DNA from 4 places in the Ramlibacter sp. PS4R-6 genome. Region 1 is predicted to be linked to each of the others. Evidence: predicted binding sites of a transcription regulator. Region 1 holds the regulator's gene; each other region holds the start of a gene.
What was found. Region 1 encodes sigma-54, which starts transcription at its own class of promoters, with help from an activator protein. Its sites were predicted from a motif close to TGGCANGNAANCTGCTTT; they were not measured.

Region 1 (7,182 bases):
AGATGGGCACGGGCGACGCGCGGTGCTGCGACTTCGCCTCCTCGCGCAGCCGCTCCCAGGCTGCTTCCTCGAAAGGCAGCAGGTTCTCGAAGCCGAAGTACCGCTCCAGGCCCGGCGCGTAGCGGCAGGCGATCTGCGCGGCCTCGATCACGATGGTGCCGCTGCCGCAGCACGGGTCGTACAGCGGCACGCTCGCATCCCAGCCGCTGGCAGCGATCATCGCGGCGGCCAGTGTTTCCTTCAGCGGGGCGTCGCCCTTGTCCTCGCGCCAGCCGCGCTTGAAGAGCGGCTCACCCGAGGTGTCGATGTACAGCGTGGCGTGGTCGGCGGTGAGGTGCGCGTAGACGCGCACGCGCGGCCACTGGGTGTCGACGTCCGGCCGCGCGCCCTTCCTCTCGCGGAAGCGGTCGGCGATCGCGTCCTTCACCTTCAGCGCGGCGAAGTTCAGGCTCTTCAGCGGGCTGTGCTGCGCGGTGATCTCGACCTTGAAGCTGTCGCGCGTCGTGAACCAGGCCTCCCACGCGACGCCGCCCGCGATCGCATAGATGTCGCCTTCGTCGCGGTAGGGCGCATGCGCCAGTTGCACCAGCACGCGCTGCGCGAGACGGCTGTGCAGGTTCAGCGCCAGGGCGTCACGCCAGGACGCGCGCAGGGTCACGCCCGCCCTCTGCGACTGGACGGGGCCGGACACGATGCGCGCGACCTCGGCGGCGAGGAATTCCTCGACGCCCGCCGGGCACGGCAGGAAGAGTTGCAGGTCGTTCAAAGGGCCTTGCGCAGGTTGGCCGGGGCGATGCGCAGCGCCTCCCGGTACTTCGCGACGGTGCGGCGGGCGCACTCGATGCCCTGCTCCTTGAGCATCTCGGAGATCTGGCTGTCCGACAGCGGCTTCTTCTCGCTTTCGCTGGCCACGAACTGCTTGATCAGCGCGCGCACGGCAGTGCTCGACGCGTTGCCGCCCGTCTCCGTGCCCAGCGCCGAGCCGAAGAAGTACTTCAGCTCGAAGGTGCCGTAGGGCGTGGACATGTACTTGGCCGTGGTCACGCGGCTGATGGTGGACTCGTGCAGCCCGAGCTCGTCGGCGATCTCGCGCAGCACCAGCGGGCGCATCGCGAGCTCGCCGTGGACGAAGAAGTTCTTCTGGCGCTCGACGATGGCATTGGACACGCGCAGGATGGTGTCGAAGCGCTGCTGGATGTTCTTGATGAACCAGCGCGCCTCCTGCAGGCGCTGCTGCAGCGCCTGGTGGCCTTCGCCCTTGTGCGCCTTGAGGGCGCCCGCATACACGTCGTGCACGCGCAGGCGCGGCATCACGTCCGGGTTCAGTTGCACGCGGAATTTCAGGCTGCCGCCGCGGCCGGCCTTGGTCACCAGCACGTCGGGGACGACGATGTTGCGTTCGGTGTCGACGAAGCGGCGGCCCGGCTTCGGTTCCAGCCGCGTGATCAGCGTGATGGCCGCGCGCACATTGGCGTCGCTTTCGCCCGTGACCTGCGCCAGCCGCTTGACGTCGCGCCGCGCCAGCAGGTCGATGGGCTGCGCGCAGATGCGGATCGCGGCGCCCGTGGCCGGCGTGTCGTCGCCCGCCGCCTCGATGGCCTTGAGCTGCAGCGTGAGGCATTCGCCCAGCGAGCGCGCGCCCACGCCGGTCGGGTCCAGGCTTTGCAGCAGGTGCAGCGCCACGGTGAAGCGGTGCACGAGCTCCTCGCGCTGCTCCTCGTCGACGGGCGACAGCGACGCCGCCAGCGCCTCCAGCGGCTCCTCGAGGTAGCCGTCGTCGTTGAGCGACTCGATGAGGAACTGCAGCGAGCAGCGGTCTTCCTCGCACAGGCGCAGCGACAGCGCCTGGCGGTGCAGGTGGGCTTGCAGCGACTCGTGGCCGTGCGCCAGTTCGGTCGCGTCGACGTCGTCGTCCGACGATCCGTTCTTGCGCGGCGTGGCGTCGCCGCCCCACTCGCCGTCGTCGGCCACCATCTCGGTGCTGCCGTCGCCGTCCCAGTCGGGCGCTTCCACCTCGGTCGCGGGCGCGTCGGTGTCGGGGCCGTCGTCGTGCAGGGACCCGTGGTTGCCGAACTCGTCGTCGCCCGCCGGCGGCGCGTCCACCACGCCGAGGCCCGGGTCCTCGCGCGATTCTTCGGTGTTGACCTCGAGGAAGGGGTTGTCGTCGAGCATCTGCTCGACTTCCTGCGCCAGTTCCATGGTGGACAGCTGCAGCAGGCGGATGGACTGCTGCAGCTGCGGCGTCAGCGCCAGGTGCTGGGAGACGCGAAGCGACAGGCCCTGTTTCATACTGCTGTGCCCGCTCTACATTCGGAAGTGCTCGCCGAGATACACGCGGCGCACGTCCGCGTTGTTCACGATCTCGGAAGGCGTGCCCTGCGCGAGCACGGCGCCGTCGCTGATGATGTAGGCGTGGTCGCAGATGCCCAGCGTCTCGCGCACGTTGTGGTCGGTGATCAGCACGCCGATGCCACGCGACTTCAGGAAGCCGATGATGCGCTGGATCTCGATCACGGCGATCGGGTCGATGCCCGCGAAGGGCTCGTCCAGCAGGATGAAGCGCGGCTGCGTCGCCAGCGCGCGCGCGATCTCGACGCGGCGCCTCTCGCCGCCGGACAGCGCCAGCGCGGGCGAATCGCGCAGGTGGTCCACGCGCAGGTCCTGCAGCAGCGCCGTCAGGCGCTTTTCGATCTCGGCCCGCGCCAGCGGCGCGCCCTGCTCGTCGCGCTGCAGCTCCAGCACGGCCCGCACGTTCTCCTCGACATTGAGCTTGCGGAAGATCGACGCTTCCTGCGGCAGGTACGACAGGCCCAGGCGCGAGCGGCGGTGGATCGGCATGTGCTCGACCGAGCGGTCGTCGATGGAGATCTCGCCCGCATCGGCGCGCACCAGGCCGACGATCATGTAGAACGACGTGGTCTTGCCCGCGCCGTTGGGCCCCAGCAGCCCGACCACCTCGCCCTTGTCGACGTCGAGCGAGACGTCCTTGACCACCTTGCGGCTGCCGTAGGTCTTCTGCAGGTGCCGCGCCGACAGGCGGCTGACGCCCGCTTCGGGCGCGGCGCGGCGCCCGACCGTGGCGGCCTCGATCACTTCCTGCCCCCGTCGAAGGTGGTGCTCGGGCGCAGGTTGGCCGCCGGGCTGTTGGTGGCGGCGGGCGCGGACGCGGTGGGCCTGGGCGTGAGCACGGCGCGCACGCGGCCGCCCATCGCGGGGCTGGCCGGGCCGCCGTCGACCGAGAACACGTCGGTGCTGTTGTCGTAGGTGATGAGGCTGCCCACCACCTCGTCGGCCAGCGTGCCGCCGCGGATGCGCCGCATCTCGGCGCGCTTGATGAACTTCACGCGGTCGGCCTTGCCGTCGTACTCGATGGTCTCGCCCTCGCCCTCGATGTACTCGTCGATGCCGTCGCGCTTCTGGCGGTAGAAGGCGAGCTTGCCCGGTTCGGCCGTGACCACGCCGTACTGGTAGCCCTCGCCGTCCTGGCGCACGTCGATGCGCGCGCCGCGAATGAGGATGGAGCCCTTGGTGACGACGACCTTGCCGGTGAAGACGCTGGTCTGCTTCAGGTCGTCGTACTTGAGCGCGTCCGCCTCCACGTTCATCGGCTTGGCGCGGTCGGCCTTTTCGGCGGCGGCGGGCACGCCGGCCAACGCCAGCGCCAGTGCAAACCCGAAGGGGGAAAGGAGTTGCTTCATAAAGGCACGAATCTTGCTGGGCATTCTAACCATGCGCAGGCCCGAAACCTGCATGCCCACGCGAAGAACGCGTGCCGGGGGCGGTTTTTCTACGCGCCGCTAGCGCGGCTTGCGCGCCTCGCCGATCAGGTAATCCACCACCTGCAGCATCCGGCCGTGGTTGCTGGCGAGCGTCGAATCCGTGTAGTAGCGGCCGACGACGCCCATGGACGGCACGCCTTCTACTTCGTACAGGTTCTGGATGTCGGTGGCCCGGCGCGCCTTGGCCGAGATGGCGAAGGAGTTGTACAACTCGGTGAACTTCGCGGCGTCCAGGCCCTGCTTGCCGACCCAGTCGGCCATGGTCGCCAGGCGCGTGAGGTCCACGTTCTCCTTGTGGATCGCATCGAAGATCTTCACGTGCAATTCGCCCGCCTTGCCCATCGCCTCCAGCGCGTAGAACAGGCGCTGCTGCGGGACCATGTTGTCGCGGAAGGCCGCCGGGATGCGGCGCAGGACGACGTCGTCGGGCAGCTTGCGGCTCCAGGCCTGCAGGGTCGGCTCGAACGCGTTGCAGTGCGGGCAGCTGTACCAGAAGAAGTCGATCACCTCGATCTTCGGCAGCGGAGTCTCGACCGGGACCGTGCGCGGCAGCGTGCGGTACTCGCGCCCGTCCTCGGGCACGCGCGCCTGCGCCAGGACGGCGGCCGGAGAAGCCAGCACCGCGGCGGCGCCCAGCGAAAACTCACGTCGTTTCATCGGCACGGATTCCTTATCTCTGCACGCGCACCAGCGCGCTTTCGATGCCGCCGGCTTCCAGCTTTTCCTTCTGGCGGTCGGCGTCTTCCTTCTTCTCGTACGGCCCAACGCGCACGCGGAACACCTGCCGGCCCGATTGCTCGCGCTCGGTGACCTTGGCGTCCAGGCCCATCAGCGAAAGCTTCGCGCGCTGGGCTTCGGCGTCTTCCGGCGTGCGGAACGCGCCGGCCTGCACGTAATAGATGAAGGGGTCGGTGTTGGCCGAGGCGCGCGCCGCGGCGAAGTCGCCCAGCGGGTCGTTCGACGGGCGGCCGGTCACCGCCGGCGGCGCCTTGTCGGGCGCGGCCGAAGGCGCGGGGATGGTGGCCACCGGCGGCGCGCCCGGCGTCTTGGCCGGGTCCGCGACCTGCGGCGTGGGCGCGGTGCCCTTCGCGGGGTTCTTGCCGTACAGCGGCGCGTTGGGGTCCCAGTCGCGGTTCTTGCGGATCTCGGCCGCGTCCTGTTCGGGCGTGCGGCTCTGGCCCTTGTTCAGGAAAGGCACCGGCACCTTGGTGACGTACACCGCCACGGCCAGCGCAGCGGCCAGGCCCAGCACGACCCCGATGATGATGCCGACGATGACGTTGCCGGTCTGCAGCTTTCTCATGTTCACATCTTCTGCGGGGCGCTGACGCCCAGCACAGCCAGGCCATTGTGCAACACCTGCGCGCACGCGGCGACGAGCGCCAGCCGGGCTCGCTTGAGCCGCTCGTCGTCGACGAGCACGCGCTCGACATCGTAGTAGCTGTGCAACGCTGCCGCCAATTCCCGCAAGTAGAAAGTGACGTCGTGCGGCGCGAAGTCCGTGGCGGCGGCGGCCAGCATGTCCGGATACTTCGCGAGCAGCAGCATGAGGTTTAGCGCCGCGGGATGCTGGAGCGCGGAAAGATCGGCGCCGTGCAGCGCCGCGACGTCGCCACCCCAGTCGCGCTGCATCTTGGCAATGCGCGCATGCGCGTACTGCACGTAGTACACCGGGTTGTCGTTGTTCTGCGCCACCGCGAGGTCGACGTCGAAGGTGTACTCGGTGTCGGGCTTGCGCGAGAGCAGGAAGAAACGCACCGCGTCCTTGCTGGTCCACTCGATCAGGTCGCGCAGCGTGACGTAGCTGCCGGCGCGCTTGGAGATCTTCACCTCCTCGCCGCCGCGCATCACGCGCACCATCGTGTGCAGCACGTAGTCGGGGTAGCCCTGCGGGATGCCCAGGCCCGCCGCCTGCAGGCCGCCGCGCACGCGCGCGATGGTGCCGTGGTGGTCGGTGCCCTGGATGTTCACCGCCTTGGTGAAGCCGCGCTCCCACTTGGTCACGTGGTACGCCACGTCGGGCACGAAGTAGGTGTACGTGCCGTCGGACTTGCGCATCACGCGGTCCTTGTCGTCGCCGTACTCGGTGGTTCGCAGCCACAGCGCGCCGCCTTCCTCGAAGGTGTGGCCCGAGGCGACGAGGCGCTTCACGGTCGCCTCCACCTTGCCTTCCGTGTACAGGCTCGACTCGAGGAAGTAGTGGTCGAACCTGACCTGGAAGGCCTGCAGGTCCAGGTCCTGCTCGTGGCGCAGGTAGGCCACGGCGAACATGCGGATGCCCTCGAGGTCGTCGACGTTGCCGCTGGCGGTGTATTCGCGGTCGTCGGCCTTCACGGTCTGCTTCGCGAGGAAGGCGTCGGCGATGTCCTGGATGTACTCGCCGTTGTAGGCGGCCTCGGGCCATTGCGCATCGCCCGGCTTGATGCCGCGCGCACGCAATTGCACCGAATTCGCGAGCGTCGCGATCTGCACGCCCGCGTCGTTGTAATAGAACTCGCGGTACACGTCCCAGCCCTGGGTGGCGTACAGGTTGCAAATGGCATCGCCCAGCGCCGCCTGCCGGCCGTGCCCCACGTGCAGGGGACCGGTGGGGTTGGCCGACACGAACTCGACCATGATGTGGCGGCCGTTGTCCGGCTGCGTGCCGAAGCCCGCTCCGGCCACCAGCACCTCGCGCACCACCTGCTGCTTGGCTTCGGGCTTGAGGCGGATGTTGAGGAAGCCCGGGCCGGCGATGTCGATGGCCTCGACCCAGCGCTGGAACGGCGCCGCCGCCAGCAGTTCGGACTTCAGTGCCTCCGCGACCTGGCGGGGGTTCTGCTTGAGCGGCTTGGCCAGCTGCATCGCCGCCGTCGACGCGAAATCGCCGTGCGCGGCGGCCTTGGGCGACTCGAACGCCGCCTTGGCGCCGGCGCCCGGCAAGAGCTTGTCCAGCCCGGCGGCCAGCGCGCCGAGCAGGTCCTGTTTCACCTGGAGCATCGGTCGATTCTAAGAGGCGGTCATCCCCCGGGCCGGCCGGGGCGTTAAGGATGGGCCGCCCTTTCGCGGCACCCACCTGAAGGAGACAGCCATGAAGCAATTGATGCCGATCCTCGTCCTCGGTGCCGCTCTCGCAGCAGGCAACGCCTTTGCCGCCAGCCACGCCGGCGCCGCCATGGGCACCGCCTCCGGCGCCAAGCCGGCTCCCGCCGCCAAGGCCGCGGCTTCCGCGCCGGCCGCGAAGGCAGCCGCCCCGATGGCCGCCGCATCGGCCGACAAGCCGATGACCAAGCAGCAGACCAAGATGGGCGACTGCAACGCCGACGCCAAGGAAAAGAACCTCAAGGGCGACGAGCGCAAGAAGTTCATGAGCACCTGCCTGAAGGGCAAGAGCGACGCGCAGAAGGCCCAGCAGGCCAAGATG
Region 2 (7,182 bases), 480 kb from region 1:
GCAAACGAACCTGCTGAAACCCAAGTCCATCAACGTCGAGCAGCTCGGCGTGAACCGCGCCAAGGTCACGCTGGAGCCCTTCGAGCGCGGCTACGGCCACACGCTCGGCAACGCGCTGCGCCGCGTGCTGCTGTCGTCGATGGTGGGTTACGCAGCCACCGAGGTGACGATCGCTGGCGTGCTGCACGAGTACTCGTCGATCGACGGCGTCCAGGAAGACGTCGTGTCGATCCTGCTGAACCTCAAGGGCGTGGTGTTCAAGCTCCACAACCGCGATGAGGTCACCCTGTCGCTGCGCAAGGACGGCGAAGGCGTCGTCACAGCCGCCGACATCCAGACGCCGCACGACGTCGAGATCATCAACCCCGACCATGTCATCGCCCACCTGTCGCAAGGCGGCAAGATCGACATGCAGATCAAGGTCGAGAAGGGCCGCGGCTACGTGCCGGGTACGATGCGCCGCTACGCCGACGAGCCGACCAAGTCCATTGGCCGCATCGTCCTCGACGCCTCGTTCTCGCCGGTCAAGCGCGTGAGCTACACGGTCGAAAGCGCCCGTGTCGAGCAGCGCACCGACCTGGACAAGCTGGTTGTCGAAATCGAAACCAACGGCGCGATCACGGCCGAAGACGCCGTGCGCGCTTCCGCCAAGATCCTCGTCGAACAGCTCGCGGTGTTCGCGCAGCTCGAGGGCAGCGAACTCGCCGCCTTCGACCAGCCGGTGCAGCGCAGCTCGCAGCAGTTCGACCCGATCCTGCTGCGCCCGGTCGACGAGCTCGAGCTGACGGTGCGTTCGGCCAACTGCCTGAAGGCCGAGAACATCTACTACATCGGTGACCTGATCCAGCGCACCGAGAACGAGTTGCTCAAGACCCCGAACCTGGGCCGCAAGTCGCTCAACGAAATCAAGGAAGTCCTGGCCTCGCGCGGCCTCACGCTCGGCATGAAGCTCGAGTCGTGGCCGCCCGCGGGTCTGGACAAGCGTTAATCGATCGATGGTGAACTGCCAGTACCTGATACGGCTGGCTTTTAGATAAGGAAAGGAACACACCATGCGCCACGGACACGGACTCCGTAAACTGAACCGCACCAGCGAGCACCGCCTCGCGATGCTGCGCAACATGATGAACTCGCTGATCGAGCACGAGGTGATCAAGACCACCGTGCCGAAGGCGAAGGAACTGCGCCGTGTCGTCGAGCCGATGCTCACGCTCGGCAAGGAGCCGACGCTCGCCAACAAGCGCCTGGCCTTCGATCGCCTGCGCAACCGCGACAACGTCACGAAGCTGTTCGACGAGCTGGGCCCGCGCTACAAGGCGCGCCCGGGCGGCTACACGCGCATCCTGAAGATGGGCTTCCGCGTCGGCGACAACGCGCCGATGGCGCTCGTCGAGCTCGTGGACCGTCCCGAGCCGCAGGAGAATGACAACACGGGCGAGCAGGCCTCTTCCTGACCGTATAATTCACAGTTCTGACGCGCGGTGGAGCAGTCTGGTAGCTCGTTGGGCTCATAACCCAAAGGTCGCAAGTTCAAATCTTGCCCGCGCAACCACTTTCAACGAGGCCCTTTGGGGCCTCGTTTGTTTGGGGCAAGCCAAAACAACGCCTCCTGACAAGGAGGCGTTTTCATTTGCGCGATCATCCGGCCTCGAGGAGAACATCCATGGCCATCAACGACCGCGTCGTCAACATCGACGAACTGAAGCTGGAAGTCCTGAAGCACGGCGACAAGTTCGAAACCCGCGCCGCGCGCATCGGCCCCAGGGTCGGCGCGAAGGACCTGGGCTACTCCTACGACGTGCTGCCGCCCGGCAAGGCCGGCTGCCCCTTCCACAGCCACCGCGCCGAGGAGGAGATGTTCTTCATCGTGCGCGGCAGCGGCCTGCTGCGCTACGGCACCGAGACGCGCAAGATCCGCGCGGGCGACTTCATCTGCTGTCCCACCGGCGGCCCGGAGACGGCGCACCAGATCGTCAACGACTCGGGCGAAGACCTCGCGTACATCTCCGTGAGCACCATGATGCCGGCGGAGGTCTGCGAATACCCCGACTCGGGCAAGATCGGCGCGTTCGGCGAGGGCGACGCGCGCGTGCGGCACCTGACGCGCCCCGCGCAGGCGCTCGACTACTGGGACGGCGAGTAGGCCGGCCCTAGACCGTCCCCAGCATTTCCTTGGTGATCAGGACGACGCCGGTGTCGCTGCGGTGGAAGCGCCGCGCGTCCTCGTCGCCGTCCTCGCCGACCACCAGCCCGTCGGGGATCGTGCAGCCGCGGTCGATCACCACCTTCGACAGGCGCGCGCCGCGCCCGATCTGGCAGCCCGGCATGATCACCGCCTGCCGGATCGTGCAGCACGAGTGCACGCGCACGCTGGAGAACAGCACCGACTCCGTGATGTCCGAGCCTTCGACGACGCAGCCGCCGGAGATGATCACGTTGGCCGTCACGCCGTGGCGTCCGGTCTCGTCCGGCACGAACTTCGCCGGCGGCAGCTGCTCCTGGTAGGTCCAGATCGGCCAGTCGCGGTCGTAGAGGTTCAGCGTCGGGATGTTCGACGCGAGGTCCAGGTTGGCGGACCAGAAGGCGTCGATGGTGCCGACGTCGCGCCAGTACGGCTCGTAGGGCTGGTTGTAGGGCACGCTCGACATCGCGAGCGGGTGCGCCAGCGCGCCGCCTTCGCGCACCACGCGCGGGATCACGTTCTTGCCGAAGTCGTGCTCGGACGCCGCGTCGGCCGCGTCTTCCTCGAGCAGGTGGTACAGGTAGTCGGCATCGAAGGCGTAGATGCCCATGCTGCCCAGCGCGCGGTCGGGCTTGCCGGGCATGCCGGGCGGGTCCTGGGGCTTCTCGAGGAAGGCCGTGATCCGGCGCCGGTCGTCGATCGCCATCACGCCCAGCGCGGTGCCTTCCATGCGCGGCACCTCGACGCAGCCGACGGTGCAGCGGCTGCCGCTGGTCACGTGGTCCAGCAGCATGAGGGAGTAGTCCATCTTGTAGATGTGGTCGCCGGCCAGCACCAGGATGTACTCGGGCTCGTAGGACTTGATGATGTCGATGCTCTGGTAGATCGCGTCCGACGTGCCGCGGTACCACATCGATTCGTCCACGCGCTGCTGCGCGGGCAGCAGGTCGATGAACTCGTTGGCCTCGCCGCGCAGGAAGTTCCAGCCGCGCTGCAGGTGGCGCAAGAGCGAGTGCGACTTGTACTGCGTGAGCACGCCGATGCGCCGGATGCCCGAGTTGACGCAGTTGGACAGGACGAAATCGATGATGCGGAACTTGCCGCCGAAGTAGACGCCGGGCTTGGCGCGCCGGTCGGTCAGGTCGTGCAGGCGCGAGCCGCGCCCGCCCGCCAGCACCATGGCGACCGTCTTGCGCGGCAGCTGCTGGGCGAGGAAGGTGCGGTCGGTGGCGCGTCGCCTTTCGCGGCCGTCCCAGGTCGAGGTGGGTTGCTGCAGGTCCATGCGTGCCGTGTCTCCTGCGGGGCACTGTGGCGCAGCCGCGCGCGCGCCGATGTAGGACGACGCGCGGTTTTCAGCGCTTGAGCAGCGGGGAGGGACGGATGGCGCGGCTGGCGGGGATCGAACCCACGACCCTTGGCTTCGGAGGCCAATACTCTATCCACTGAGCTACAGCCGCGTGTGGACGTGCAGGACACATTATCCGCGATGCCGGGGGCACGCCCGGCGCCCGCCAGGAGGCGCTGGCCCCGGCCGATATAATCGAATGTTGATCCCGAAGAAACGCCCCACCGAGGACGCCATGACCGATAACGCGTTGAACGAAGAACACGCACTCGAGGGCCACACCGGCCCCATCAAGACCCCCAAGCAGCTGCTCGTCACGGTCATCGCCTCTTTCGTCGTCCCGGTGTTCATCATCATCGGCCTGGTGCTGTACGTGGTGTCCGAGAACAAGCCGTCCGGCAGCACGCAGGCCGAGGCGCACGCCCTGGGCGGCGTGACGGCGCAGGACCTCGACCGCGGCGTCGCCGAGCGCATCCGCAAGGTCGGCGCCGTGGAAATCCGCGACGCCAACCGGCCCCTGAAGGCGGGCGAGGAAGTCTTCAAGGCCCAGTGCGCGGCCTGCCACGCCACCGGCGCGGCCGGCGCGCCCAAGGTCGGCGATGCCGGCGCCTGGGGCCCGCGCATCGCCAAGGGCTTCGACACGCTGGTGCAATCGGCGCTGAAGGGCAAGGGCGGCATGCCCGCGCAATCGGGCGGCGATTTCGACGACACCGAGATCGCGCGCGCCGTCGCCTACATGGCCAACCAGGCCGGCGCGAAGTTCGCCGAGCCGCAGCGCCCGGCCGCCGCAACGGCCAATGCCGCCTCCGCTGCTGCACCCGTGGCCGCAACGACCGCCGCCGCCGCGCCCGCTGCGGCCACGCCCGCTCCGGCGGCACAGCAAACCGCTGCTGCCGGCGCCGGCGCGAACGTCGGCGAAGCGCTGTACAAGCAAACCTGCGCCACCTGCCACGCGGCCGGCATCGCGGGCGCCCCGAAGTTCGGCGACAAGGCCGCGTGGGCGCCGCGCATCAAGACGGGGCTCGACCAGCTGGTGCAGGCGGCGATCAAGGGCAAGGGCGCCATGCCGCCCAAGGGCGGCGCCAGCGCCAGCGACGCCGACATTCGCGCGGCCGTGCAGTACATGGTGAACGCGGCGAAGTAAGCGCAGCGCACCCCGCAACGAAGCCGGCCTTGTGCCGGCTTCCTGCTTTCAGGCGTCCGCGCGCGCCGCGGCCGGGTGGCGCACGAAGTGGAAGCGCTCCGGCAGCTCGGCGGCAGCGGCCTGCTGCGTGCGCCACGCACCCGACTCGATCGCGTCGGCCGCGGCTTCCATGTCCAGCGTGTGCACGATGCCGAAGCCGATGTCGGTGTCCAGGTACACGTGGCCGCCCTCGTCGACGATGACGCCCTTCACGGTGGCGCTTCGCCCGGTGTGCGCGGCAACGGCACGGCCCGCGCCGATGCGGAACACCAGCGGCGTGGCCTCGAGCTCGACGTAGACGCGCTGCGGGCCGTTCTGGAAGAACCAGCGCCCCTGGTCATCTGGCTCGTAGTTGCGGTGAATGAAGTCGATGAGCTTCTCGTGCCGCAGGACCGACCCCTTGGCCTGAGGGAAAGGGCCGGCGGCCTGCGTACGGTCGTCGCGCATGTACCAGTTGCCGCGCGCGTCCAGCCCGAGCCAGCCCCAGCAGTTCGGCACGTTGGGCCACTTGGCAATGGCCTGGCGAACGATGTCGTCCATCGCACGATTATGGGCAGCGCCGAGCTCAGCCACAAAACAAAAAGGCGGCAGGCGAGCGGCGCAGAAAAACAAAAAGGCGCCGCTGAGCGGCGCCTTGTGGAAGGGCATCCCCTGGGGATGCCTTGCATGATCTCGTCGTGTTCTGGGGTTGTCTCCTCGGTCCCTCGCCCTCGCGGCCACGTCCCGGTGCCCGCTGCGAGTGCCTCACTGTAGGGGCCGCACTGCGCGGGTGCATCGGGACTTTCCCGCCCCGGATTGCGGCATGCGCGTGCCGCGATGGTGCGAATCGTAAGTATGCGTACGATCTGGCACGGTTGATGCACGGCACCGGCGTTGGGAATCCACGAAGGAACCGAAGTGCACACCGCCCCGCGCCTTTTCGCCGCCCTCGTTGCGGCGGCCGCATTGATGGTCGCGCTGCCCGTTGGCGCGCAGTCGCCGGCGGCTGCCGCGGCTTCCGCAACCCTGAACCCCGAAGCCGCGATCGCCGCCGCCGCATCGGGCACGATGCCCTTGCCGGCGCCCGCCGCGCCGACGGTCGCGGCCGTCGCGCCCGCGCCCGCAGCGGCGGCTTCGGCGACGCCCGCGCCGGCGCCCATCACCCGGCCCTCGCTCGTGCCGCATGAATCCATCAACGCCGCCGACACGGCCTGGATGATGACGTCGACGGCACTCGTGCTGCTGATGACGCTGCCGGGCATCGCCTTCTTCTACGCCGGCATGGTGCGCAAGAAGAGCGTGATCAACACGATGGCGTGCGTGGTCGCCATCGCCTCGCTGGTGAGCCTGCTGTGGTTTGCCGTCGGCTACTCGTGGGCGTTCACGCCCGGCTCGCCCTTCATCGGCAACGGCAGCCGCCTGTGGTTCGCGGGCCTGGACTACTACAAGGAGGGCAAGGTGATGGCCAGCCACATCGCGCCCAACATTCCCGAGTCGGTGTACGCGATGTTCCAGCTCACCTTCGCCATCATCACCGCGGCGCTGGTGGTCGGCTCCTTCGTCGAGCGTATGAAGTTCTCGGCCATGCTGTGGTTCACCGGCCTGTGGTCGCTGTTCGTCTACGCGCCCATCGCGCACTGGGTGTGGGAGCCGGGCGGCTGGCTCGCGCAGCTTGGTGCGCTCGACTTCGCCGGCGGCTCGGTCGTGCACATCAACGCCGGTGTCTCCGGCCTGGTCTGCGCGTATTTTCTGGGCCCGCGGCGCGGCTACGGGCGCGAGGCCTTCGAGCCCTTCAACCTCGGCCTGACGATGGCGGGCGCCGGCCTGCTGTGGGTCGGCTGGTTCGGCTTCAACGCCGGCTCCGCGGTGGCCTCCGACGGGCGCGCGGGCCTCGCGATGGCCGTGACGCACATCGCAGCGGCCGCAGGCGCCATCGCGTGGATGCTGGCCGAATGGGTTGTGCGCAGCCGCCCCTCGCTGCTCGGCCTGTGCTCCGGCCTGGTGGCCGGGCTCGTTGCGATCACGCCGGCATCGGGCTTCGTCACGCCGGCCTCGGCTCTGCTCATCGGCGGCGTCGCGGGCATCGCGTGCTACTGGGGTGCAACCGCGCTCAAGCGCCTGCTGCGTGCCGACGACTCCCTCGACGTCTTCGGCGTGCATGGCGTCGGCGGCATCGTCGGCTGCCTGATGACCGGCCTGCTCGCGAACAAGGGCGTCTCCGGTGCGCAGGGCAACTTGCTGGTGCAGACCATCGACGCGCTGGCCGTGCTCTTCTACAGCGGGATCATGACGGCCGTGCTGCTCCTGGTGACGAAGTTCATCGTCGGCCTGCGCGTGGAGGAAAACGCCGAGCAGGTGGGCCTGGACATCTCGCAGCACCGCGAACGCATCACCTCCTAGCCAACGGAAGGGAGCCCTGCCATGCTCGTCAGCCAGAAAATCGCCATCGCCGCCCACCTGCACGTGCTGCTCAGGCGCAAGACCGGCCGCGTG
Region 3 (7,182 bases), 140 kb from region 1:
GTCGACTGGAACGCCTCCGCCGAGCGCATCTTCGGCTGGCGCCGCGCGGAGGTGCTGGGGCGCGACCTGGCGCACGTGATCATCCCGCCGGCGCACCGCGCGCAGCACATGGCCGGCATCCAGAACTACCTGCAGGGCGGCGAAGGGCGCATCTTCAACCGGCGCGTGGAGACCACCGCGCTGCGCCGCAACGGCGAGGAGTTCGACGCGGAGCTGTCGGTGTGGCCGGTGCGCACCGACGACGGCTGCACCTTCAGCTCCTTCATCCGCGACATCTCGCGGCGCAAGGGCGCCGAGCGGGCGCTGGCCGAGTCGGAGGCGAAGTACCGCAAGGTGGTGGAGAACGTGAACGAGGGCATCCTCGTCACCGCCGCCGGCAAGATCCTCTATGCCAACCCGAAGGCGTTGGCGCTGTCGGGCACCGACGAGGCGACGGCGCTCACCCGCCCGTTCATCGAGTACATCCATCCCGACGACCGCGAGCTGGTTGCCAACAACCACATCCGCCGCCTGCGCGGCGAGAACGTCGAGAGCCGCTACCAGTTCCGCGTGATCCACCGCAGCGGCGAGGTGCGCTGGCTGGAGACGAGCGGCGTCGTGATCGAGTGGCAGAACGCGCCGGCCACGCTGAACTTCCTGAGCGACGTGACCGAGCGCAGGCTCATCGAGCAGGAGATGCAGGCCGCGCTGGAGCGCGAGCGCCAGCTGTCGGAGCTGAAGTCGCGCTTCGTCGCCGTCGCCTCGCACGAGTTCCGCACGCCGCTGGCCGCGATCCTGTCGTCCATCGAGCTGCTCGACGACTACGGCGCGCGCCTGCCCGACGGCGAGCGCAAGGAGGTCGTGGGCCTGGTCAAGGCCGCGGTGGCGCGCATGAACAAGATGATCGAGCAGGTGCTGATGACCGCGCGCATGGAGTCCGGGCGCTTCGCCTTCGAGCCGCAGCCGCGCAGCATCCCCGACCTGCTGGTGCAGGTGGTGGCCGAGATGGACCAGGCCCACACGCAGGCCGCGCGCATCTCCGTGCGCTGCGACGGCATGGACGCGCCGCGCCTGGTGGACGCCAAGCTGCTCGGCCACATCCTGGTGAACCTGCTGGGCAACGCGCTGAAGTACTCGCCGCCCGACAGCGCCGTGACCTGCAGCGCCAGCGCCGAAGGCGAGCGCCTGCGCTTCCGCGTGACCGACCAGGGCATCGGCATCCCCGCGGCGGACCTGCCGCTCCTGTTCGAGAGCTTCCACCGCGGCACCAACGTCGGCAACATCCAGGGCACCGGCATCGGCCTGCACATCGTCAAGCAGTGCGTGGAGTTGCACCGCGGCACCATCGAGGTCGACAGCGACGTCGGCCGCGGCGCCACCTTCCACGTCGACGTGCACGCGCCGGTGGCGAACTGACATGGCCCGCATCCTGATCGTCGACGACGACCCCACGCTGCTGCGGCTGCTGCAGATGCGCCTGGAAGGCGAGGGCCACGAGGTGCTGCAGGCGGCCAGCGGCGAGGCGGCGCTGGCGCTGCTCGACCGCGAGTTGCCGGAGCTGCTGGTCACCGACCTGCGCATGGGCGGCATGGACGGCCTGCAGCTGTTCGAAGCCGTCCACCGCCGCCACCCCCTGCTGCCGGTCGTGATGCTGACGGCGCACGGCACCATCCCCGACGCGGTGAAGGCGCTGCAGCGTGGCGTGTTCGGCTACCTGCCCAAGCCTTTCGAGGCGCGCGAGCTGCTGGCCGAGGTCGAGCGGGCGCTGGCGGCCTCGCGCGCGCTCGGCGCCGACGTGCCGGTGGACGAAGGCGATGCCGCGCAAGGCGCGTGGCGCGAGGCGATCCTCACGCGCAGCCCGCGCCTGCAGCAGGTGCTGGCCGAGGCGCGCATGGTCGCCGCCACCGACGCCTCGGTCGTGATCCATGGCGCCAGCGGCACCGGCAAGGAACTGCTGGCGCGCGCCATCCATGCGGCCAGCCCGCGCGCGGCGCGTAACTTCGTCGCCATCAATTGCGGCGCCATTCCCGAGAACCTGGTCGAGTCGGAGCTGTTCGGCCACGTGAAGGGCGCGTTCACCGGCGCCTCGCGCGACCGCACGGGCCTCGTCGCCGAGGCCAACGGCGGCACGCTGTTCCTCGACGAAGTCGCCGAACTGCCCGCCTCCGCGCAGGTGAAGCTGCTGCGCGTGCTGCAGGAGCGCGAGGTGCGCCCCGTGGGCAGCGAGCGCAGCGCCAGGGTCGACGTGCGCGTGGTCAGCGCCTCGCACCGCAAGCTGGCCGAGGAGGCGGCGGCGGGGCGCTTCCGCTCGGACTTGTACTACCGCCTGAACGTCGTGGGCCTGTCGCTGCCGGCGCTGGCGGAGCGGCGCGAAGACATCGCGCTGCTGGCGCAGCACTTCGCCGCCACGCTGTCGCAGCGCCACGGCAAGAACGTCGCGGGCTTCGCGCCCGGCGTGCTGGAACTCTTCACGCAGGCTTCGTGGCCCGGCAACGTACGGCAGCTGCAGAACACGGTGGAGCAGTGCGTCGTGCTGTGCAGCGGCACGCTCATCGACGAAGGATTGGCGCGGCGTGCGCTCGCAAGCGAGGCCGAAGGCGTGCAGCCGCTGGACGAAGCGCGGCGCGACTTCGAGCGGGACTACCTCGTGCAGCTGCTCAAGCTCACCGCCGGCAACGCCGCGGAAGCCGCGCGGCTCGCGCGCCGCAACCGCACCGACTTCTACGCGCTGCTGGCGCGCCACCAGCTGCAGGCGGCGGCGTTCAAGGCGGAATAGCTGTCGGGATTCGCCGACACGCGTCCTTGCCCCTGAAAGACGCAGGCGCCCGCGGAAGGTGTCGGCGCATCCCGACAAGCGCGCCCGCGCCGCGCGCGCAAGTCCTTGATTTCACTGGGGCGCACTTCTGGCACGGAACTTGGAAACGCATGCAGCACTTTCCAAGGAGGCACCTCGCCATGACCCCGCACCAGATCGACCTCGTCCAGAAAACCTTCGCGCAGGTCAAGCCGATCGCGTCCGCCGCGGCGGAGATGTTCTACGCGCGCCTGTTCGTGCTCGACCCGAGCCTGCGCGGCATGTTCCGCAACGACATGGGCAAGCAGGGCGCCATGCTCATGAGCATGATCGGCGCCGCCGTGAACGGCCTGCGCAACCTCGAGGCGCTGTCGCCCGTCGTGCGCCAGCTGGGTGCGCGCCACGTGAAGTACGGCGTGAAGACCGAGCACTACGCCACCGTCGGCGATGCGCTGCTGTGGACGCTGGAGCAGGGCCTGGAGGACGACTTCACGCCCGAAGTGCGCGACGCGTGGGCTGCCGCCTACGGCCTGCTGTCCGAGGTGATGCAGCTCGGCGCGATGGAAGCGCAGCCCGCCTGAGCGCGCGCGCCTTCGCCCGTCCGCCACAATCGGGCGGGTGAAGATCCAGTTGATGTCGGACCTGCACCTCGAAACGCAGCCTGACTTCCAGCCGACTCCCGCGCCCGGCGCCGACCTCCTGGTCCTCGCCGGCGACATCGGCTCCTACCAGCGGGGCAGCCGCCTGGCCGACGACGATTTCGGCCTGGCGCGCTTTTCGCCGCGCCACGGCTGGCCGTGCGAGGTGCTGTACGTGCCGGGCAACCACGAGTACGACAACCTCGATTTCGACGCCACGCACGCGCGCCTGCGCGAGACCTGCGAGCGGCTGGGCATCGCCTGGCTGGAACGCGAGGTGCTGGTGCGCGGCGGCATCCGCTTCATCGGCACGACGCTGTGGGCGGACTTCGACGCCTTCGTCACGGATGAGGACCGTGCTCATCCGCTGCGCGTGGAACGCAAGCGCGCCAAGGCCTACCGCGCGGCCAACTACTACCTGCAGAAGGCAGCGACCACGCGCGGCGGCGAGCTGTGGCTGGCACCGGGTTGGCGCGAACAGGCGCTGGTGTGCCAGGCGTGGCTGCGCGACGCACTGGATCGGCCCTTCGACGGCACCACCGTGGTGGTCACGCACTTCGCGCCGACCCTCGGCAGCGCCGACCCGCGCTACGGCCTGACGCCGGGCACCGCGGGTTTCTGCAATTCGCTCGATGCGTGGCTGGAGAAAGCTGACTGCTGGCTGCACGGCCACCTGCACTGCCAGCAGGACCACGTCGAGCGCGGCTGCCGCATCGTTGCCAACACCCTCGGCTATGCGGCCAAGGGAGAGCAGGAAGGATTTCGCGCGCAGTTCGTGATCGATCTCACTGCGTAACGCGGAACCGGCGCGTATCTTGCGTGGGATTTCCAACGCCCGCGTTACTTCCGCCAACAATGCCCCCCGGGTCTTTACAAGCAGGAAGCGTTACGGCGAGCTCGCTGTGGAACACTGCACACGCATGGAGGCCACGATGAAAACAACAAGCAACTGGACCCCGACACTCGCCTGGCTGGGCGCGGCCGGCGTTGCCCTTGCGCTGGCCTTCGCCGCACCGGACGAGGTGAACGTGATGGGGCGCCTGCCCACCATCAGTGCGAAGCGCCTCGACCAGCAGCCTTTCATCCTGCCCTTCCAGCTGCCTGCCGAGCGTTCGCTCGCGCTGGTGGCGTACACCAAGCACCAGCGCGAGGAAGTCCAGAGCTGGGTGCACGGCATGAAGCTCGAGGCCGACTCGGCGATCTTCTGGTTCCGCCTGTCCGTGCTGAACGATCCCGGCAGCGACGTCGCGCGCAGCGAAGCCGAGAAGCGCCTGCTGGCGCGTTACCCGCAAGCCTCCGAGCGCGCGCGCCTCGTGCCCGTGTTCACCAACCGGGAAGCCTTCGCGCGCGCCGCCGGCGTGTCCGGCACGGAGCACGCCGCGGTCCTCGTCGTCGACCGCAACGGCCGCGTGCTCGCGCGGGCCGAGGGCGCGTACGACGAAGCCAAGGCCCAGGCCCTGCGCGAAACGCTGCTGGCCCGCAGCGACTGAATCACTTCGCGCCGAGTTGCGCGCGCGCCGCCTGCGTGAGCGCGGTCGTCAAGGCATCGAGCACCTCGCTTTCGAGGTTCCAGCAATGCCAGTACAGCTGCACCGGCACCGAGTGGCCCGGTGCGGCGTCCACCAGCCGCCCCTGCTGCATCAGGCCGCGCACCAGCAGCTCGGGCACCACGCTCACCCCCCAGCCTGACAGCACCGCGCGCACCTGCCCTTCGGAGCTGGGCACGAAGACCTGGTTCACGGCCACGCGCTTGAGCCCGAAGGCCTTGGCGACGAACTCGCGCTGCATGTCGTCCTTGCGGTTGAAGGCGATGAAGGAGACGTCGCGGAAGTTGTGCGGCGTGAGCCCTTCGCCGAGCTTGTCGCGCGCATAGTCCGGCTGCGCGACGGCGATGTAGCGCATCGCGCCGAGCGGCACCACCTTGCAGCCGCGCAGCGCCTGCTTGAGCGTGGTCACGCAGCCCAGCACCTGGCCTTCGCGCAGCCACTCCTGCGTGAAGTCCTGGTCGTCGGCGATCACCTCCAGCGGCAGGCCCTCGCGCGCCAGCGCATCGAGCGCGGGCAGCGCCCAGGTGGCGATGCTGTCGGCGTTGATCGCAAGGGAGATGCGCTCGTCCTCGCGCGCGCCGCCGGTCGAACTGGGCGCCAGCTCCTTGAGCTCGTGGTCGAGGTCGGCCCGCAACAGCCTCAGCTGCTTCGTGTGCTTGATCAGCAGCTGCCCCGCGGGCGTCGGGCGCAGCGGCCGGCTGCGCACGATCAGCACGGTGCCCACCTGCGCCTCCAGCGAGCGCAGCCGCTGCGACACGGCCGACTGCGTGATCGACAGCCGCTGGGCCGCGCGCTCGAAGCCGCCCTCCTCCACGATGGCGGCCAGACACTCCAGGGCGGCGGGGTCGAAGGTGCTCACGGGCGCTCCATTAGCCAGATTGATGTTACAGGCGAGAGTTTAATTTTGCTTTTGTTTCCGGCGCAAGCTTGGGACACTTCGGGCATGAGAGTCATCGTCTTCGGCGCCGGGATCATCGGCACCAGCACCGCCTGGCACCTGCGCGAACGCGGCCACGAAGTCACCGTGGTCGAGCGCCAGCCTGCCGCCGCCCGTGAAACCAGCTTCGCCAACGCCGGCCAGATCTCGGTCAGCTACTGCGAGCCCTGGGCCAACCGCCACGCGCCGGCCAAGCTGGTGAAGTGGATGTTCCGCCATGACGCGCCGCTGCTGTTCCGGCCGCAGATGGACTGGCAGCAGTGGCGCTGGGGCCTGGAGTTCCTGGCGCAGTGCAACGACGCGGCCTTCGAGCGCAACGTCAAGCAGCTGGTGGCGCTGGGCGCCTACAGCCACGCCGCGCTGCGCGAAGTGGTTCGGTCCACCGGCATCGAGTACAAGCGCCTCGAGCGCGGCATCGCCCACTACTTCACCGACCAGAAGTCTTTCGAGGACGCGGGCCAGGCCGCCGCGCTGATGCAGCGCTACGGCGTGCAGCGCAAGGTGGTGTCGCGCGACGAGCTGCTGAAGATCGAGCCGGCCTTCCGTTCCTTCGCCGACCGCATCACCGGCGGCACCTACACCGCCAGCGACGAGAGCGGCGACGCACGCACGTTCACCGAGCAGCTGGCCGAGCGCACCGCCGCGCGCGGCGCGCAATTCCTGTTCGGGCACGACATCGTCACGCTGGAAAAGCGCGCCGGCGAGATCGCCGCCGTGCACGTGCACGAGCGCGACACCGGCCAGGTGAGCCGCCTGCAGGCCGACGCCTTCGTGGTGGCCTGCGGCTCCTACACCGCGCCGCTGCTGCGCACGGTGGGCGTGGACCTGCCGATCTACCCTGGCAAGGGTTACAGCGCCACCTTCCCGATCCTGAAGCCGGAACTGGCGCCCTTCGTGAGCACGATCGACGACGAGATGAAGATCGCGATGAGCCGCTTCGGCAATGAACTGCGCGTCGCCGGCACCATCGAGCTGGCCGGCTACGACCTGTCGCTCGACACGCCCATCGCCAAGGCGCGCTGCCGCATGCTGAGCGAGCGCATCGAGCGCGTGCTGCCCGGCGTGTGCGACACGCGCAGCGACGAGGAAGGCGGCAACCCGCGCTACTGGACCGGCCTGCGCCCCGCGACGCCGACCAACATCCCCTACATCGGCCGCACGCGCGTCGGCAAGCTGTGGGTCAATGCCGGCCACGGCACGCTGGGCTGGACCCATGGTGCGGGCTCGGGCAAGGCGATGGCGGAACTGATCAGCGGCGAGCGGCCGCAGATGGCGTTCGATTTCGAC
Region 4 (7,182 bases), 1.5 Mb from region 1:
TTGGGCTTCAGGCCCTCCACCACCGTGATGTTGCCCCCGTCCAGCGGCTTGCAGCCCTTGGCCTTCGCCTCGGCTTCGCTGTTCGTGTAGGTGTTGCCGCAGCGATAAATCTTCGTCTGGGCCTGCGCTGCGAATGCCATCGCAGCCAGCGCCACCGCGGTGATGTAGGCGTACTTCATGGCGTGCTCCTTTCGCACGGGGCTGTGCGAGCGGGAGGGCCAGTATCACGCAACTCATCAAAAACATCAAACAAGCCCTTGATTCGAAAAGACAAAGGACCGCCGAGGCGGTCCTTTTTCACAACGGGCTGTACGCAACCCCAGCTTACAGGCTGTAGTACATGTCGAACTCGATCGGGTGCGTGGTCATGCGGAAGCGCGTGACCTCTTGCATCTTCAGTTCGATGTACGCGTCGATCATCGTGTCCGTGAACACGCCGCCCTTCGTGAGGAACGAACGGCCCTTGTCCAGGTAGTCCAGCGCCTGGTCCAGGCTGTGGCACACGGTCGGGATCTTCGCGTCCTCTTCCGGGGGCAGGTGGTACAGGTCCTTCGTGGCGGCTTCGCCCGGATGGATCTTGTTCTCCACGCCGTCCAGGCCGGCCATCAGCATGGCGGCGAAGCCCAGGTACGGGTTGCAGGTGGGATCGGGGAAGCGCACCTCGATGCGGCGGCCCTTGGGGTTCGCCACGTACGGGATGCGGACCGAAGCCGAGCGGTTGCGCGCGGAGTACGCGAGCTTCACCGGCGCCTCGAAGCCGGGGACCAGGCGCTTGTAGCTGTTGGTGCCGGGGTTCGTGATGGCGTTGAGCGCGCGGGCGTGCTTGATGATGCCGCCGATGTAGTACAGCGCGAAGTCCGACAGGCCCGCGTAGCCGTCGCCGGCGAACAGGTTCTTGCCGTCCTTCCACACGGACTGGTGCACGTGCATGCCCGAGCCGTTGTCGCCGACCAGCGGCTTCGGCATGAACGTCGCCGTCTTGCCGTAGGCGTTGGCGACGTTGAGCACCGTGTACTTGAGGATCTGCGTCCAGTCGGCGCGCTGCACCAGCGTGCTGAACTTCGTGCCGATCTCGTTCTGGCCGGCGCCGCCCACTTCGTGGTGGAACACTTCGACCGGCACGCCCAGCGATTCGAGGATGAGCGACATCTCGGCGCGCATGTCCTGCATGCTGTCGACCGGCGGCACGGGGAAGTAGCCGCCCTTGGTGGTCGGGCGGTGGCCCTTGTTGCCGCCTTCGATCGTCTTGCCCGTGTTGTACGGCGCTTCGTATTCGTCGATGTGGACGAACGAGCCGGACATGTCGGCGCCCCAGCGCACGTCGTCGAACACGAAGAACTCGGGCTCCGGCCCGAAGAACGCGGTGTCGCCCAGGCCGGAGGCCTTGAGGTACGCCTCGGCACGCTTGGCAATGGAACGCGGGTCGCGGTCATAGGCCTTGCCGTCGCCCGGCTCGAGCACGTCGCAGGTCAGGATCAGCGTCGTTTCCTCGAAGAACGGGTCGATGTTGGCCGTGTTCGGGTCGGGCATCAGCAGCATGTCCGAAGCCTCGATGCCCTTCCAGCCGGCGATCGAGGAGCCGTCGAACGCATGACCCGAAGTGAACTTGTCCTCGTCGAAATGCGAGGTCGGCACGGTCACGTGCTGTTCCTTGCCGCGGGTGTCGGTGAAGCGGAAGTCGACGAACTTGACTTCGTTTTCCTTCACCATCTTCATGACGTCGGCGACGTTCTTGGCTGCCATCAGGTTTCTCCTGTTTGGATGGTTGGTTGTCGAAAGGGGGTGTGCCGCTCGGGATGCAGGTTCTGTGCCAAAAGCTGGTGCATGGCATGCACGGCAGAGCTGGGCGATTCTGCCCGACTTTGATGGCGTTTCCCTGCGGGAGCGGACGGTGGGCTGACCCCTTTGCACCAATTTGGGGAATGGTAATCCATCCCCAAATTGGTGCAAGAGGGTTATCGCACCAATTCGGGGCCCAGCTTCACGCCCAGGGCGATCAGGCCCGCCAGCAGTTGCGCATAGGCCGGATCGACCGCGGCCGGATCGCCCTTCACGCCCAGGTCGATGTGCCGGCCCCATTGCGGGTGGTCGACGCTGGGCAGGCTGAACACCTTTACGCCGGGGTGGTCGCGCTCGACCTCTTCCATCAGCGGCGTCAGCGTGGCTTCCATCGATCCATGGACGATCACGGACTTCTCGACGTAGGCCTTCTCGCGGAACAGGTGGCGGTACATCGTGTCCAGGACCCACTCGATCATGGGCCAGGCCATCACCGGGAAGCCGGGCACGAAGTGCACGTCACCGACGGTGAAGCCGGGGATCTTGTTGTAGGGGTTGGGAATGATCGCCGCGCCCTGGGGAAACACGCCCATGTTCAGGCGGTGGATGTTGTCGGGCCGGTCGGGGTCGTAGGTCGTGCCCTGCTCCTTCGCCACGTCCCGCATGCGTTCGCGGATCAGCGCCTCCGCTTGCGGATGCAGCGCGAGCTCGACGCCCAGCGCCTTCGCCGCGCATTGCCGCGTGTGGTCGTCCGGCGTCGCGCCGATGCCGCCGCAGGAGAACACCACGTTGCCCGATGCGAACGCACGCTGGAGCGTCGCGACGATGCGCTCGGGGTCATCGCCGACGTAATCCGCCCACGCCAATTGCAGGCCACGCGCGGCGAGCAGCTCGATGACCTTGGGCATGTGCTTGTCGGCGCGCTTGCCCGAGAGAATTTCGTCGCCGACGATGACGAGGCCGAATGCGGATGGCATGCGTGCATGCTAACGCCTCGCTAACATCGGCTGGTGGACAGCCTGGAACTCGACCGCATCGAAGGCGACGCCGCGCGATCGCCCATCGTGTTCCTGCACGAGGGGCTGGGCTCCGTCGCGATGTGGCGCGACTGGCCACGGCGCGTGTGCGAAGCGACCGGCCGTGCCGGCTTCGTCTATTCGCGGCGCGGCTACGGCAAGTCGCCCCCCATTCCCGACGTCCGGGGCAGCGGACGGCTGAAGCCCGACTACATGCACCGCGAGGCGCTCGACGTCTTGCCGGCCCTGCTGGCAGAGCTGGCGATCGACTCACCCGTGCTGCTCGGCCACTCCGACGGCGGGACGATTGCCCTGATCCACGCTGCGCACTTCCCCGTGCGCGCCTGCATCGTGATGGCGCCGCACGTTATCGTGGAGGACATCTCCGTGCGCTCCATCGACGAGGCGCGCGTGGCCTACGAGACGACGGACCTGCGCGCGCGCCTGGCGCGCTACCACGACGACGTCGACGGGGCGTTCTGGCAGTGGAACGACATCTGGCTGGATCCCGCCTTCCGCGACTTCGACATCCGCGCGGAGTGCGCGCGCATCCATGCGCCGGTGCTGGCAATCCAGGGCGAGGACGACGCCTACGGCACGCTGCGGCAGATCGACGAGATCGCCCCGGCTGGCGGCATCGCGCGCGTGGTGCTGGCCGATTGCGGGCACTCGCCGCACAAGGACCAGCCCGAGCGCACGAAGGAGCGCATCGTGCAGTTCCTCAGGGCGCTCGGCTGAGCAGCAGCAGGTCGTCGGGCCGCAGCCAGCGCCATTGCCCGGGCGCGAGGTCGGCCGGCAATTCGAAGGCGCCGATGCGCGAGCGGTGCAAGGTTTCCACCCGGTTGCCGGCCGCCGCCACCATTCGCTTGACCTGGTGGTACTTGCCTTCCAGGAGCGTCAGGCGCAGCGACTGATCGCCCGTCGCCTCGCACGCCGCGGCGCGCACGGGCTTCGGGTCGTCATCGAGCACCACGCCTGCCTGCAGCTTCGTGACTTGCGCGGGCGTCACGGGATGCTTCGTCCCGACTTCGTAGACCTTCGGCACGTGCCTCTTCGGCGACGTCATGCGGTGGATGAACACCCCGTCGTCGCTCAGGAGCAGCAGGCCCGTCGTGTCCGCGTCCAGCCGCCCGATGGCCTGCACGCCTTGCACCGCGCCCTTGTTCGGCCGCTGGCGCAGCGGCCCGGGCAGCAAGGTGTAGACGCTCGGGTAGGTCGACGGCTTCTGCGAGCACTCGGTGCCCGCGGGCTTGTTCAGCACCAGGTAGGCCTTGTCGTGGAACTCCCACGCCACGCCATCGACGTCGAACACCAGGCCTTGCGGCTCGAACTCCTGCGCCGGGTCCTCGACGACGCGCCCGCCGATGCGAACGTGCCCCTGCTCCACCAGCCCCGCGCAGATGCGGCGCGTGCCGAAGCCCTGCGAGAAGAGGATGTCGTCAGCGCGCAGAGGCGTACTGCGCCAGCTCGCGCTGCAGCGGCGCCAGGCGGCTGTGGATGTCGTTTTCCTGCCGGTAGAGCGGCAAGCGTTCGAAGGTGCCGGGCTGCGCGGCGATCTTCGCGCGCACCTCGTTGAGCTCGAGCTGCAGTTGCGCGACGCGGTCCGTGAGCGGCGCGACGGCGCCCGGCTCGGCCGTGACGCGGGGCAGCGGGTGAGTGCCGTCGTACGTCCATGCGGAGCGCGGCACGACGGAGCAGCCGCCGAGGGCGGCGGCTGCGATCAGGAGGGTGGGCAAGCGCGGCAGCATGCCGCGATTGTGGCCCGAAATTGGTGGAGCTGGCGGGAATTGAACCCGCGTCCGCAAGCCTTCCTCGCGCAGATCTACATGCTTAGCGGTCTGATTTGGATCTCGCCACCCGAGTCGCGCAGTCGCACGCTACACGGGTAGCCAGCGTCCTATTGTCTCGTCCCGAACCAAGGCGCCCGGTTCAGGACCAGCCGATGTGGATTACCTTGCAGCTTTTGGAATTGCTTCCTTGGCCCAGCCCATCGGCGGACTGTTGCAAGGTCGCCGGTGTTTAGGCGGCGAGTGCGTACGTAGAGTCGTTCGCAGTTACTTTGTTTCAGCGGATTAACGAGGTGACTGAACCTCGGCATGCCCCGCTGCGATTCCGAACCCACGTCGAAACCAGTGCAGCCCCGGGAGATTCGTATTTTACGCCGCGGGCGTGCTTTTCAAGAGCGCCAGCAATTCAAGCGGGCTCGCAATGTGGGCATCAGCGCCCCACACGTACGTGTCGGCGTTGCTGCCGAGGTAGCCGTACGCGGCCGCGACGGTGCCCATGCCTGCGGCCTTGCCCGCGATGATGTCGCGCTCGTCGTCACCGACGTAGATGCACTGCCGGGGATCGACCTTCAGGCGCCGCGCTGCCTCGAGGAGCGGCTCCGGATGGGGTTTGGCGTGCGGCGTCGAGTCGCCGCCGATGATGGCGCCGGCGCTGCGGAACAGCGGGATCTGCTTCGTCAGCGGCCCCGTGAAGCGCATCGACTTGTTCGTCACCACGCCCCAGCCCAGGCCGCGCTCCAGCAGGCTCGCGACCAGCGCCGGGATGCCTTCGAAGATCACCGTGCGCTCGGTCATGGCGTTCTCGTAGTTCACGAAGAACTCCTCGCGCATGGCGTCGTAGTCGGGCGCGCCGGGCGTCATGCCGAAGGCGATGCCCAGCATGCCGCGCGCGCCGGCGCCGGCCATGGGGCGGTATTTCTCCAGCGGCAGCGACGGCAGCCCGCGGTCCACGCGCATCTTGTCCGCGGCCGCGCCGAGGTCGGGCGCGCTGTCGATCAAGGTGCCGTCCAGGTCGAACAGCACCGCCTTCACGTCGAGGAACATCAGGTCTTGCGCGTGGCCAGCAGGTAGTTGACGCTCGTGTCGGCCGACAACCAGTAGCGGCGCGTCACGGGGTTGTATTCCATGCCCCGCGTAGAGGCGAGCTCCAGGCCCGCGGCGCGGCAGTAACCCGCCATCTCGCTCGGCTTGATGAACTTCATGTACTCGTGCGTGCCGCGCGGCAGCAGGTTCAGGACGTACTCGGCGCCGACGATGGCGAACAGGAACGACTTCGGGTTGCGGTTGATCGTGGAGATGAAGACCCAACCGCCCGGCTTTACGAGGCGCGAGCAGGCACGAAGGACCGAAGCCGGGTCGGGCACGTGCTCGAGCATCTCCATGCAAGTGACGGCGTCGAAGCTCGCGGGCTCCTGCTGGGCCAGCGCCTCCACGCTGATCTCGCGGTACTCCACGTTGGGCGTCGCTGCTTCCAGGGCATGCAGCTGCGCCACGCGCAGGGCCTTGGTGGCCAGGTCGATGCCGACCACTTCGGCGCCCTTGCGCGCCATCGAGTCGCTCAGGATGCCGCCGCCGCAGCCGACGTCGAGCACGCGCCGGCCCTTGAGCGGGAACTGCGAATTGATCCACTCCAGCCGCAGCGGGTTGATCTCGTGCAGCGGGCGGAACTCGCTCTCCGGGTCCCACCAGCGGTGGGCCAGCTCGGAGAACTTGGCGAGTTCGCCGGGGTCGGCGTTGAGGATTTCTTCGGTCACGGCCGCATTGTCCCAAATGCAAAAGAGAAAGGGCCCCGAAGGGCCCTCTCCTGGCTGAGCGGATGCTCTTAGCGGTTCGTGCGCGTGCCGACCACTTCGATTTCCACGCGGCGGTTCTTCGCGCGGCCTTCGGCGGTCTTGTTGTCGGCGACGGGCTGCTTCTCGCCCTTGCCTTCCGTGTAGACGCGGTTCTTCTCGATGCCCTTGGACACGAGGTAGCTCTTCACGGCTTCGGCGCGGCGCACCGACAGCTTCTGGTTGTACCCGTCGTTGCCCACCGAGTCGGTGTGGCCGACGGCGATGATCACTTCCAGGTTGATGCCCTTGACCTTGTCGACCAGGTCGTCGAGCTTGGCCTTGCCTTCGGGCTTCAGGACAGCCTTGTCGAAGTCGAAGAACGCGTCCGCGGCGTAGGTCACCTTGGTGGCGGCGGGCGGTTGCGGGGCCGGGGCGGGAGCCGGGGCCGATGCGGCCGGGCGCGGAGCCGGGGCCGGGGCGGCGGCGGGAGCCGGGGCGGGAGCCTGAACGACCAGGGCGCCGTCGCAGCCGCGGGCAGCGGTGGCGGGCGTCCAGAAGTTGTCGCGCCAGCAGTATTCGTTGGTGCCGTTCTTCCAGACCAGCTCGCTGGTGCCGTTCACCCAGTTGTCGATGCGGTTGCCGCCGTCGGCAGCCTGCACGCGCGTGCCCGCCGGAGGCGACGTCGAGCAGCCGGCGACCAGCGCAGCGGATGCCATCAACAGCGCGACGTTGTTCAGTTTCTTCATGGTTCTCCTCTTGAGGGGAAAAAGGCGCAGCCCCGCTGCGTAAAAACTACGTTTAAGGTGACCATCACCAAAAGCGTCAAAC

Region 2: a site for sigma-54 is predicted at 5,557-5,574, ahead of WG903_RS04995 (ammonium transporter). Genes of this name have one in related genera too.
Region 3: a site for sigma-54 is predicted at 2,884-2,901, ahead of WG903_RS03350 (globin family protein). Genes of this name have one in related genera too.
Region 4: a site for sigma-54 is predicted at 1,796-1,813, ahead of glnA (type I glutamate--ammonia ligase). Genes of this name have one in related genera too.

The regions. Positions count from the first base shown of each region.
Region 1 is NZ_JBBHKA010000001.1:539,283-546,464, forward strand. It holds gene WG903_RS02655 (THUMP domain-containing class I SAM-dependent RNA methyltransferase) at 1-766, opposite strand, end outside; gene WG903_RS02660 (RNA polymerase factor sigma-54) at 763-2,289, opposite strand; gene lptB (LPS export ABC transporter ATP-binding protein) at 2,305-3,093, opposite strand; gene lptA (lipopolysaccharide transport periplasmic protein LptA) at 3,090-3,698, opposite strand; gene WG903_RS02675 (thiol:disulfide interchange protein DsbA/DsbL) at 3,798-4,436, opposite strand; gene WG903_RS02680 (SPOR domain-containing protein) at 4,450-5,082, opposite strand; gene argS (arginine--tRNA ligase) at 5,085-6,758, opposite strand; gene WG903_RS02690 (PsiF family protein) at 6,850-7,182, shown strand, end outside.
Region 2 is NZ_JBBHKA010000001.1:1,022,795-1,029,976, forward strand. It holds gene WG903_RS04955 (DNA-directed RNA polymerase subunit alpha) at 1-988, shown strand, start outside; gene rplQ (50S ribosomal protein L17) at 1,053-1,454, shown strand; tRNA gene WG903_RS04965 (tRNA-Met) at 1,476-1,552, shown strand; gene WG903_RS04970 (cupin domain-containing protein) at 1,664-2,143, shown strand; gene glgC (glucose-1-phosphate adenylyltransferase) at 2,151-3,464, opposite strand; tRNA gene WG903_RS04980 (tRNA-Arg) at 3,564-3,639, opposite strand; gene WG903_RS04985 (c-type cytochrome) at 3,727-4,671, shown strand; gene WG903_RS04990 (DUF2946 family protein) at 4,720-5,250, opposite strand; gene WG903_RS04995 (ammonium transporter) at 5,758-7,089, shown strand; gene WG903_RS05000 (hypothetical protein) at 7,111-7,182, shown strand, end outside.
Region 3 is NZ_JBBHKA010000001.1:675,530-682,711, forward strand. It holds gene WG903_RS03340 (PAS domain S-box protein) at 1-1,395, shown strand, start outside; gene WG903_RS03345 (sigma 54-interacting transcriptional regulator) at 1,397-2,755, shown strand; gene WG903_RS03350 (globin family protein) at 2,935-3,354, shown strand; gene WG903_RS03355 (metallophosphoesterase) at 3,392-4,207, shown strand; gene WG903_RS03360 (hypothetical protein) at 4,344-4,901, shown strand; gene WG903_RS03365 (LysR family transcriptional regulator ArgP) at 4,903-5,817, opposite strand; gene WG903_RS03370 (D-amino acid dehydrogenase) at 5,902-7,182, shown strand, end outside.
Region 4 is NZ_JBBHKA010000001.1:2,052,943-2,060,124, reverse strand. It holds gene WG903_RS10170 (hypothetical protein) at 1-179, opposite strand, end outside; gene glnA (type I glutamate--ammonia ligase) at 325-1,743, opposite strand; gene WG903_RS10160 (competence/damage-inducible protein A) at 1,956-2,756, opposite strand; gene WG903_RS10155 (alpha/beta fold hydrolase) at 2,790-3,533, shown strand; gene WG903_RS10150 (16S rRNA pseudouridine(516) synthase) at 3,517-4,245, opposite strand; gene WG903_RS10145 (hypothetical protein) at 4,235-4,543, opposite strand; RNA gene ssrA (transfer-messenger RNA) at 4,565-4,937, opposite strand; gene WG903_RS10135 (HAD family hydrolase) at 4,952-5,626, opposite strand; gene ubiG (bifunctional 2-polyprenyl-6-hydroxyphenol methylase/3-demethylubiquinol 3-O-methyltransferase UbiG) at 5,626-6,336, opposite strand; gene ompA (outer membrane protein OmpA) at 6,405-7,100, opposite strand.